3 regions of the Kitasatospora sp. NPDC057512 genome follow, and region 2 is predicted to be linked to each of the others. Evidence: riboswitches for the same ligand, from Rfam matches in the RefSeq annotation. Region 2 holds a riboswitch; each other region holds the start of a gene.
The links. A riboswitch is a leader RNA that binds a small molecule or an ion and turns the genes downstream of it on or off. The one in region 2 is predicted to bind thiamine pyrophosphate.
Positions count from the first base shown of each region.

Region 1 (3,267 bases), on a different contig from region 2:
GCTCCTTGGGCGTCACGTAGCAGAGCATCGCGGTGCCCCACCAGGCGATCATCGCGGCGCCGATGCCCGAGGTGATGTGGTCGTAGCCGGGGGCGACGTCCGTGGTCAGCGGGCCGAGGGTGTAGAACGGCGCCTCGTCGCAGATCTCCTTCTGGAGATCCATGTTCTCCCGGATCTTGTTCATCGGGACGTGGCCCGGGCCCTCGATCATCACCTGGACGTCCCGCTCGCGGGCGATCCGGCCGAGCTCGCCGAGGGTCTTCAGCTCGGCGAACTGCGCCTCGTCGTTGGCGTCCGCGATCGAGCCCGGACGCAGGCCGTCACCGAGCGAGAAGGTGACGTCGTAGGAGGCGAGGATGTCGCAGAGCTCCTCGAAGTTGGTGTAGAGGAAGTTCTCCTGGTGGTGGGCCAGGCACCAGGCCGCCATGATCGAGCCGCCGCGCGAGACGATGCCGGTCTTGCGGCGCGCGGTGAGCGGGACGTAGCGCAGCAGCACGCCGGCGTGGACGGTCATGTAGTCGACGCCCTGCTCGCACTGCTCGACGATGGTGTCCCGGTACACCTCCCAGCTCAGCTCCTCGGCCCGGCCGTCCACCTTCTCCAGGGCCTGGTAGAGCGGCACGGTGCCGATCGGCACCGGGGAGTTGCGCAGGATCCACTCGCGGGTGGTGTGGATGTTGCGGCCGGTGGAGAGGTCCATGACGGTGTCGGCGCCCCAGCGGGTGGCCCAGGTCATCTTCTCCACCTCCTCCTCGATCGAGGAGGTGACGGCCGAGTTGCCGATGTTGGCGTTGATCTTCACCAGGAAGTTGGTGCCGATGATGGCCGGCTCCACCTCCGGGTGGTTCACGTTGACCGGGATGACGGCCCGGCCGCGGGCCACCTCGGCCCGCACGAACTCGGGCGCCAGGCCCTCGCGCAGCGCCACGAACTCCATCTCCGGAGTCACCACGCCCCGCTTGGCGTAGGCGAGTTGGGTGACAGCGGCACCACCGCGGCCGCGCAGCGGACGGCGCGGGCGGCCGGGGAAGACGGCGTCCAGGTTGCGCAGGTTCCCGCCGCGCGGCGAGGTGTGCTTGATCCCGTCGTCCTCGGGGCGCGGCTCGCGGCCGTCGTACTCCTCGACGTCGCCGCGCTGGCGGATCCAGGGGTCCCGCAGCGCCGGCAGGCCGCGCCGCACGTCGGGCTCGTACGACGGGTCGGTGTACGGGCCGGAGGTGTCGTACAGCGGGACGGTCCCGCCGTTGGTGAGCCGCACCTCGCGGTACGGGACGCGCAGGTCGGGGCGCGATCCCTCGCGGTAGGCCTTGTGCCAGGCCGGGGTCGGGTAGCCGGTGCGCTCGCTGCTGGGGGTGCTCCGGACAGACTGCGGCTGTGCTTCGAACGTGGTCATCTGACCTCTACTCCCTACGCCGGCATTACCCGGTCAGGTTCCTGCGGTCGACGCAGCCGTCGGTCCGTCCGTCGACGTCCCGGTCAGCGTCCTCTCAGCCCGGTGCTCCGAGCTCCCGCGTCGCAGGCGGTGTTGCCTGCACACGACGCCCAACACCGTAGCGAGCGGATCGCCGCAGGTCCAGAGCGCCTCACGGGCCGGCGGCCGACCGCGTCCACCGACCCCCGCGGCCGAAAGTGTCCTCCCGCCCCCCATAATGCTCACCAATGCTCCGCAGACGCTCCATCAAAGTGTGTACGGCCCAACCGGGTCGCACTCACCCGGGGTTTCGCGGCTTTGACGACTTTTGGGGGAAATGCATCGTGCGCATGCGTCACGTGGCCGGGCTGAGCGCCGCCGTGGTCTCCGCGGTGGTGGGCCTGCCACTGCCTGCGGCCGCGGCCGAGCCGACCGCCGTCCTGTACGTCCAGGGCGGTCTCTGCAAGGACAGCGGACCGGGCACCCAGGCCCAGCCGCTCTGCACCATCCAGGCCGCCGCCGACCGGGTACTGCCCGGCCAGACCGTGGAGGTCTCGCCGGGCACCTACCCCGAGGACGTGACCGTCCGGCGCTCCGGCGAGCCCGGCAAGCCGATCACCTTCCGCGGCACGGGCCGCATCGGCAAGCTGTCCTCCCTCCCGGGCAGGACGTCGACCTTCCCTGTCATCGCCGGCCCGCTGCGACAGGCGGTGAAGATATCCGGTCAGCACGACGTCGTGTTCTCCGGCTTCGACGTGACCCACTTCGAGCTCGACGGGGTCAGCCGGGTCGAGCTCTCCGGCAACTGGATCGAGCAGCGGGACGACAAGATCGCTCGGCCGGCCGTCGCCGTCACCGGCGCCAGCGACCACGTCCGGATCGAGCGTTCGGTCGTCCGCGCGACCACCGGTGGTGTGAAGGTCGGTGCGGGCATCGCCGGGACGGTGATCGCCGGCAACGACTTCACCTCCTCGCTCGGGGGGTCGGCCGTCTCGGTGACCGACGCACCGGGCACGGTCATCACCCACAACACCACCTACCTGACACCCGAGGTCGCCATCGACCTGGCCGGCTCGTCCGACCACTCGACGATCACCAACAACATCGTGGCCGCGAGCGCCATCCAGGTGGCCGCCGGCTCGACCGACGGAACCACCCTCGACTACAACGCCGTCTGGTCCTACAACCCCGAGCGCTGGCCCAGCTACAAGTGGGCTGACGTCGCCTACCAAATGGCCCCAGAGCTACAGGCCGGGACCGGCCAGGGCCAGCACGACGTGAACTACCACATCCCGTTCGACCTCGATTTCACGCCCCTGTCGGTGCCCATGTCCTCCGCGGGCAACTGGCAGGCCCGCAGCGTGATCGACTCGGCCGGCCCCGAGGCGCCCGGCGTTCCGACCGTCGACCTGTTCGGCCACGACGCGTTCGACCACGAGGACGTCGCCAACACCGGACCGAACGGCGGGTTCCGCGACCGTGGCGCGTACGAGGTCATCGGCACCCTCAGCGCCAACCTCACGGTGACCCCGGAGAACGACGTCGACCCGCTCGCCGTGACGGTCAGGGCCAACCCCGTCAGCCCCTCGCGGATCACCGGCTACTCCTACGACTTCGGCGACGGCCCGGCCAAGCCGTGGGAGAACCGGTCCTCCGAGCGCCATGTGTACGCCAAGCCCGGCACCTACACCGTGCGGCTGACCATCACCGACGAGTTCGGCACCACCCGAACCGAGGAGCGGAACGTCACCGTCGACTACACCCCGGCCGGCTACACCGCGATCGCGCCGACCCGCATCCTGGACTCCCGCCAGCCCGGCAGCCGCTACCCGCGGCTCGGCCCCGGCGAGACCATC
Region 1 covers NZ_JBHVET010000670.1:444-3,710, forward strand. The annotation lists gene thiC (phosphomethylpyrimidine synthase ThiC) at 1-1,393, opposite strand, end outside; TPP riboswitch at 1,388-1,522, opposite strand; gene ACFU6K_RS31575 (PKD domain-containing protein) at 1,762-3,267, shown strand, end outside.
Region 1: another riboswitch for thiamine pyrophosphate. It lies ahead of thiC (phosphomethylpyrimidine synthase ThiC); the one in region 2 lies ahead of thiO (glycine oxidase ThiO).

Region 2 (3,267 bases):
CACGCACCTCGGTGACCCGGACCCCCCACTGCTCCGAGATGTCGGGCAGGTACATCCAGTCGGTGACCAGGGATTCAATCTTGCTTTCGATCTCACTCACGCCACCAGACTGCCACCTCCGCGGCCCACCGCGCACCAGGCGCTACCCCGCGACGGCCGCCTTCAGCGGTACCGCGGGGTCGGCCGCCCGGGCCGGGTCCAGCGCGGTGCCGCGCTCGATCAGCCGCCGCCCCTGGGCCAGGTCGCGCGGCCGGTCCACGGTCAGCAGCGCGCTCGGCACGCCGTCGCGCAGCCAGAGCACCGACCAGTCGGCGCCCTGCGGGTCGCCGCGCCGGACCAGCTCGTCGCCCTCGGCGTGCCGGCCGGCGTACTGGACCATCCGCCCGAACTGCTCGGACCAGAAGTACGGCACCGGGTCGTAGGCCGGCGCGTCCGCGCCCAGGACGGCGGCGGCCACCGCCTCGCCGGACCGCAGCGCGTGGTCCCAGTGCTGGACGGCCAGCCGGACGCCGGCCCGGGCCGAGGGGTAGCTGACGCAGTCGCCGGCCGCGAAGACGCCGGGCACCGAGGTGCGCAGCCGCCCGTCCACCAGGACGGCGCCGGTCGCGTCCAGCTCGACCCCGGAGCCGGCCAGCCAGCCGGTCGCGGGGCGGGCCCCGATGCCGACCACCACCTCGTCGGCGGGCAGGTGCGAGCCGTCCGCCAGCAGCACCGCGCCGGGCTCGACGGCGGCCACGCCGACCCCGCAGCGCAGCTCGACCCCTGCCTCGGCGTACCAGGCGGCCATCGCCGAGCCGAGCTCTGTGGGCAGCGCGCCGGGCAGCGGCGCCGGGCCGGCCTCGACCACGGTCACCTCGCAGCCCGCCGCGCGGGCCGCGGTGGACACCTCGGCGCCGATCCAGCCCGCGCCGACCAGCACCAGCCGCAGCCCGGGGCGCAGCAGCGCGCGCAGCGCCAGGGCGTCGTCCAGGGTGTGCAGCAGGTGCGCCCGCTCGGCGCCGGGCAGCGCGCGCGGGACGGCGCCGGTGGCGATCACCAGCGAGCCGTACGGGAGGTCGCCGCCGTCGGTGTGCAGCACGCCGGGGGTGAGGCCGGTGGCGCGGCGGCCGGTGAGCAGCTCGATGCCGAGCTGCCCGTAGTCGATGTCCAGGGCGGTGGAGTCGGCCTTGCCGAGCAGCACGTCCTTGGAGAGCGGCGGCCGGTCGTACGGCGCGTGCGGCTCCTCGCCGACCAGCGTGATCGGCCCCTGCCGGCCGCCCTGCCGCAGCTTGAGGGCGCACTGCGCCCCGGCCAGCCCGGCTCCGACGACGACCACCCGATCCGTTCCGCTCAGCTCTGCCACGCCCGCCACTGTACCCAGCGCTACGCGGCGGCTTCCGGGCCGTCCGCCCCGCCCACGGCCGCCGGGCCGCCGGGCCGACCCGCCGCCCCCACCGGCCGTCCCCGCCCGCCGTCCGCCCCGCGTACGGGCCTTCGGCCGGGTCGACCCCCGGCGTTAAGGTGGGAGCACCACACGGGAGCCCGGCGGACCGGGCTGAGAGGCGGGCTGACACGGCCTGCGACCGTCCGAACCTGATCCGGGTCATACCGGCGAAGGGAGAAGAGCAGCCTTGTCACGCTTGCCATCAGGCACCCATGCCGACGTGCTGGTGATCGGCGGGGGCGTCATCGGCCTGGCCGTCGCCTGGCGCACCGCACTGCGCGGGGCGCGGAACGTGATCGTGGTCGACCCCGCCCACGGCGGCGGGGCCGCCGGGGTCGCGGCCGGGATGCTCGCCCCGGTCACCGAGCTGCAGTACGGCGAGGAGCCGCTGCTGCGCCTCGGGATGGCCTCGAACGAGCGGTACGCGGCCTTCGCCGCCGAGCTCTCCGAGGCGAGCGGCGGCCTGGACACCGGCTACCGCCGCTGCGGCACGATCGCCGTCGCGCTGGACTCCGACGACCGCGAGGAACTGCGCGAGCTGTACGCCTTCCACCAGCGGCTGGGCCTGGACTCGACCTGGCTGACCGGCCGGGAGGCCCGCAGGCTGGAGCCGATGCTGGCCCCCGCCGTCCGCGGCGCCCTGCACGCCGCGGACGACCACCAGGTGGACCCCCGGCGCCTGCTCACCGCCCTGGTCGCCGCCTGCGGGCGCGCGAACGTCCTGCTGCACCGCGCCGAGGCCGTCGAGCTGCTGGTCGAGGACGGCCGCGCGACCGGGGCCCGGCTGAGCACCGACGAGACCGTGACCGCCGACCAGGTCGTGCTCGCCGCCGGCCCGCACAGCCACCGGCTGCCCGGTCTGCCCGAGGGGGTGCTGCCCGCGATCCGCCCGGTGAAGGGGCAGGTGCTGCGGCTGCACGTGCCGGAGGCCTACCGGCCGTTCCTCTCCCGCAACGTCCGCGCCGTGGTCCGCGGCCGGCACCTGTACCTGGTCCCCCGGGAGAACGGCGAGCTGGTGGTCGGCGCGACCACCGAGGAGCAGGGCTACGACACCACCGTCACCGCCGGCGGGGTGTACGAACTGCTGCGGGACGCCCACGAGTTGGTCCCGGGGATCACCGAACTCCCGCTGCGCGAGACCTCGGCCGGGCTGCGCCCCGGCTCGCCGGACAACGCCCCGCTGCTGGGCCCGACCCCGCTGCCCGGGCTGGTCGCCTCCACCGGCCACTACCGCAACGGCGTGCTGCTCACCCCGGTGACCGCCGACCTGGTCTCCGAGTACCTGGTCACCGGTGAAGTCCCGGAGCTCGCAAGGCCGTTCACCCCCACCCGGTTCTCCTCCGAATCCCCCGTCGCGAAGGCCTCCGCATGACCGAGATCGCCCTGACCGAGAACGCCCCGAACGGGCACGCCGTGAACGAGCCCGCCCCGAACCCGGTCGCCCCGGCGGAGATCGCCCTGACCGTCAACGGCGAGCCCCGCCGGGTGCCCGCCACGACCACCCTCGCCGAGCTGGTGGCCTCCGTCAGCGCCGCCAACACCGGTGTCGCCGCCGCGCTCAACGAGGCCGTGGTGCCGCGCGGTTCGTGGCCCGGGACGACGCTGAGCACCGGCGACCGGATCGAGATCCTCACCGCCGTCCAGGGAGGCTGAACCATGGCCGACGATCTGCTGACCATCGCCGGGACGGCCTTCTCCTCCCGGCTGATCATGGGCACCGGCGGCGCGCCCAGCCTGGAGGTCCTGGAGCGCGCGCTGCTCGCCTCCGGCACCGAGCTGACCACCGTCGCGATGCGCCGGGTCGACGCCGGCACCCAGGGCTCCGTGCTGGACGTGCTGACCCG
Region 2 covers NZ_JBHVET010000047.1:9,459-12,725, forward strand. The annotation lists gene ACFU6K_RS05940 (Rv2175c family DNA-binding protein) at 1-100, opposite strand, end outside; gene ACFU6K_RS05945 (NAD(P)/FAD-dependent oxidoreductase) at 143-1,351, opposite strand; TPP riboswitch at 1,504-1,616, shown strand; gene thiO (glycine oxidase ThiO) at 1,620-2,795, shown strand; gene thiS (sulfur carrier protein ThiS) at 2,792-3,076, shown strand; gene ACFU6K_RS05960 (thiazole synthase) at 3,080-3,267, shown strand, end outside.

Region 3 (3,267 bases), on a different contig from region 2:
CAGCGGCAGCGGGGCCAGCTTGCTCTTGGGCGGGTTGTCGATCTTGATCACGGCGACGTCGTAGCCCTCGGCGTGGCCCAGCACCGAGGCGCTGTAGGAGCTGCCGTCGGCGAACTTGACGGTCAGTTTGCCGCCGCTGAGGGTCGGCGCGACGACGTGGTTGTTGGTGAGGATGTGGCCCTCGGTGTCGAAGACGAAGCCGGTGCCGGTGCCCGACTCGCCGTTGCCCTGCGCCTTGATGGTGACGACGCTGGGCAGCGCCTTCTGCGCGATGGCGGCGATCGAGCCGGGGACGGGCTCGTTCTTCTGGGTGTCGCTGGCCTGGACGGTGGTGCTGCGGTGGTCGTTCGCGGAGCTGCTGCGGTCGGAACGGTCGGAGACGGACACGCCGAGCGCGCCGCCGGCCACACCGGCGACCAGCGCGACGGCCGCGATCAGGGCGACCAGGCCGCCGCGCTTCTTGCGCGGTCCGCCGGGGCCGCCCGGACCGCCGGGGTACTCCGCCGGGTAGCCGAGCGGGCCCGCCGGGCCGCCGGGGTAGCCGGCACCGCCGGAGGTGGAGTCGTGGGTGGGGCCCCAGCCGCCGAGCGGCTGGCCGGCCCCGAAGGGGTGGTGGCCGTGCGCGGCGGGGGCGGCCGGAGCGGCGCCGTACCCCTCGTGCGTGCCGGCGGCGGGGACGCCGTGGGTCGGGGTGGCGTACGGGTTGCCGGCCGGCGGCAGGGCCGGGGCGGCGGGCGCGGCGGCCGCCGGGGCCGCCGGGGCCGACGGGACGGGCGGCAGGACCGGCGGCGGCGCGTCGATGTAGCCGGTGGCCGGGTCGACGGCCGGCTCCTCGACGGCGGGCGCGGCGGGTGCCACGGGCTCGGCGGGTGCCTCCGGTGCGGGCACCTTGGTGAAGGCGACGGTGGGCTTGTGCCCGCCCCCGGCCGGGACCTCCTCGGCCGGAACGGCGTCGACGGACGGCGCCGCGTCGGAGGCGGCCGCCTCCGGCTCGGGCACCCGCCGGAACGCCATGGTCGGGTTGTGCCCGCCCTGAGCGGGGCCCGCGGAAGCGGACTCGGCCGCCCCCGGCCCGGCGGGCTGCTCCCCCTGCGGCCCGGTGGGCCCAACCTCGCGCTCGGTGCTCACGGACGACCTCCATAGCTGGCAGAACCAAGGACCATAGTTTTTCGCACTGTCGATTCGATTGCCGTAAGGACCCCTCTGAAGAACTCATAAGAATCCTTAGCCGGCACCGACACCGGCACTCGCGTCGGCACCGACACCCGTACCGACACCGGCTCCGACGCCTGTACCGACACCCGTACCGACGGCCGAGGCTCCCCTCCCCACCGGGCGTCCGCGATGCGGACCGCCCCGCCCTCGGCCTTGGGCGTTCGCACCCGCGCCGGTTAGCCTGTCGCTCCAAACTGACACGCGGGAGCTTGGACCCACCAGGCTGAGAGTGCGCATGTCGACCGTACGCCACACGAGTGACGGACGGTCGAGGGGGCGCTGACCGCCGGAACCTGTCCGGGTAATGCCGGCGTAGGGAGTATCGGCCATGCCGCCTGCTTCGCCATCCTCTTCTTCGGGTACGAACGCCTCCGACCCCGGCGCGGACGCCCCCGCGCCCGGCGCGACCGCCCTCCTGGAACGCGCCGATCACGTCGAAGCGCCCCTGGTCCTGGACACCCGACCGCCGCGCACGCTGCGCTTCCGGGACCACTTCGCGCTCTGGATGAACCTGGGCGTCAGCCTGATCGGCTTCTCCACCGCCGCCACCGTGCTCGGCGCCCCCGGCAGCGAGCTGTCGCTGGCCGCTGCGGTGACCGCGATCACGATCGGTACGGCGGTCGGCACCGCGATGCTCGCCGTGGCCGCGCTGATCGGCGCCCGCACCGGCGCCCCCGCGATGGCGAACCTGCGCGGACTGTTCGGCACCCGGCTGTCGTACCTGCCGACGGTGCTGAACATCGTGCAGTGCATCGGCTGGGGCGTCTTCGAGCTGCTGACCATCTCGGCGGGCGCGCAGACCGTCGCGCACACCACCGGCTACCGCTGGCTGTTCGTCCTGCTCGCGGGCGCGCTGACCACCGCGCTGACCATCTGGCCGCTGGGCTCGATCGCGGTGCTGCGCCGCTTCGTGGCCGGGGCGGTCGCGGTGGCGATGGTGTACTTCACCGTCCAGCTGGGCCGCCAGGGCGTGCCGGACCCGGGCGCGGGCAACTGGCACGGCTTCCTCGGCGCCACCGACGCGATGATCGCGGTGTCGGTCTCCTTCGTCCCGCTGGCCGCCGACTACACCCGGCACTCGCGCACCCCGCGCTCGGCGTTCTGGGGCAGCTTCTCCGGCTACACCGTCGCCCAGGTCTGGTGCTACGTGCTCGGCCTGATGGCGCTGCTGCAGTCGGACGGCGACCCGAACCGGATCTTCGACTCCTTCCTCGGGGTCTGGGCCGGCTGGCTGTTCCTGCTGGTGCTGGTGCTGCGCGAGACGGACCAGTCCTTCGCCAACGTGTACTCGACCGCGATGTCGGTGCAGAACCTGCTGCCGAAGGTGGACCGCCGGGTGCTCTCCGGCGCGATCGGCGTGCTGATCACCGTGCTGGCGCTGCAGATCGACGAGTTCACCGACACCTACTACGGCTTCCTCGGCCTGATCGGCTCGGTGTTCGTGCCGCTGCTGGCGGTGCTCGTGGTGGACTACTTCCTCGGCGCCGGCCGGCGCGGCTGGAACCTCTCCGCCGACGCGCCGTCCCGCTGGCTGATGCTGCTGCCGTGGGCCCTCGGCTTCGCGGTCTACCAGTTCATCGCGCCGACCAAGGTGGCGGACTGGTGGACGGACTTCTGGACCTCAGCCCAGGAGGCGCTGCACTTCACCCCGCAGGAGTGGACCTCGGCCTCGCTGTTCGCCTTCCTGGTGCCGGCCCTGGCCACCTGGGCGCTCACCCCGCTCGGCCGCCGCGCCGCCCGGGGCTGACGGAGCCGGGGGAGCGGAGGAAGCGGGGCCCGAGCGGGCCCCGCAGGTCCGCAGACGGCCCCACAGGTTGGGGCCGTCTTTGTCCGCGCTTCACCTCCGCCGCCTATCGTTGGGCCTGTGACCAGCCCAGACCTGTCCTCGGCGGCGGCGCGCACCGTGCCGCCCGTCCAGGTGATCGCCCACCGCGGTTCCTCCCACGCCCTGCCCGAGCACACCCTCGCGGCCTACCGGCGCGCGCTCGACGAGGGCGCGGACGCGCTGGAGTGCGACGTCCGGGTCACCGCCGACGGCGCGCTGGTCTGCGT
Region 3 covers NZ_JBHVET010000139.1:5,571-8,837, reverse strand. The annotation lists gene ACFU6K_RS12385 (trypsin-like peptidase domain-containing protein) at 1-1,128, opposite strand, end outside; TPP riboswitch at 1,407-1,551, shown strand; gene ACFU6K_RS12380 (purine-cytosine permease family protein) at 1,544-2,962, shown strand; gene ACFU6K_RS12375 (glycerophosphodiester phosphodiesterase) at 3,080-3,267, shown strand, end outside.
Region 3: another riboswitch for thiamine pyrophosphate. It lies ahead of ACFU6K_RS12380 (purine-cytosine permease family protein); the one in region 2 lies ahead of thiO (glycine oxidase ThiO).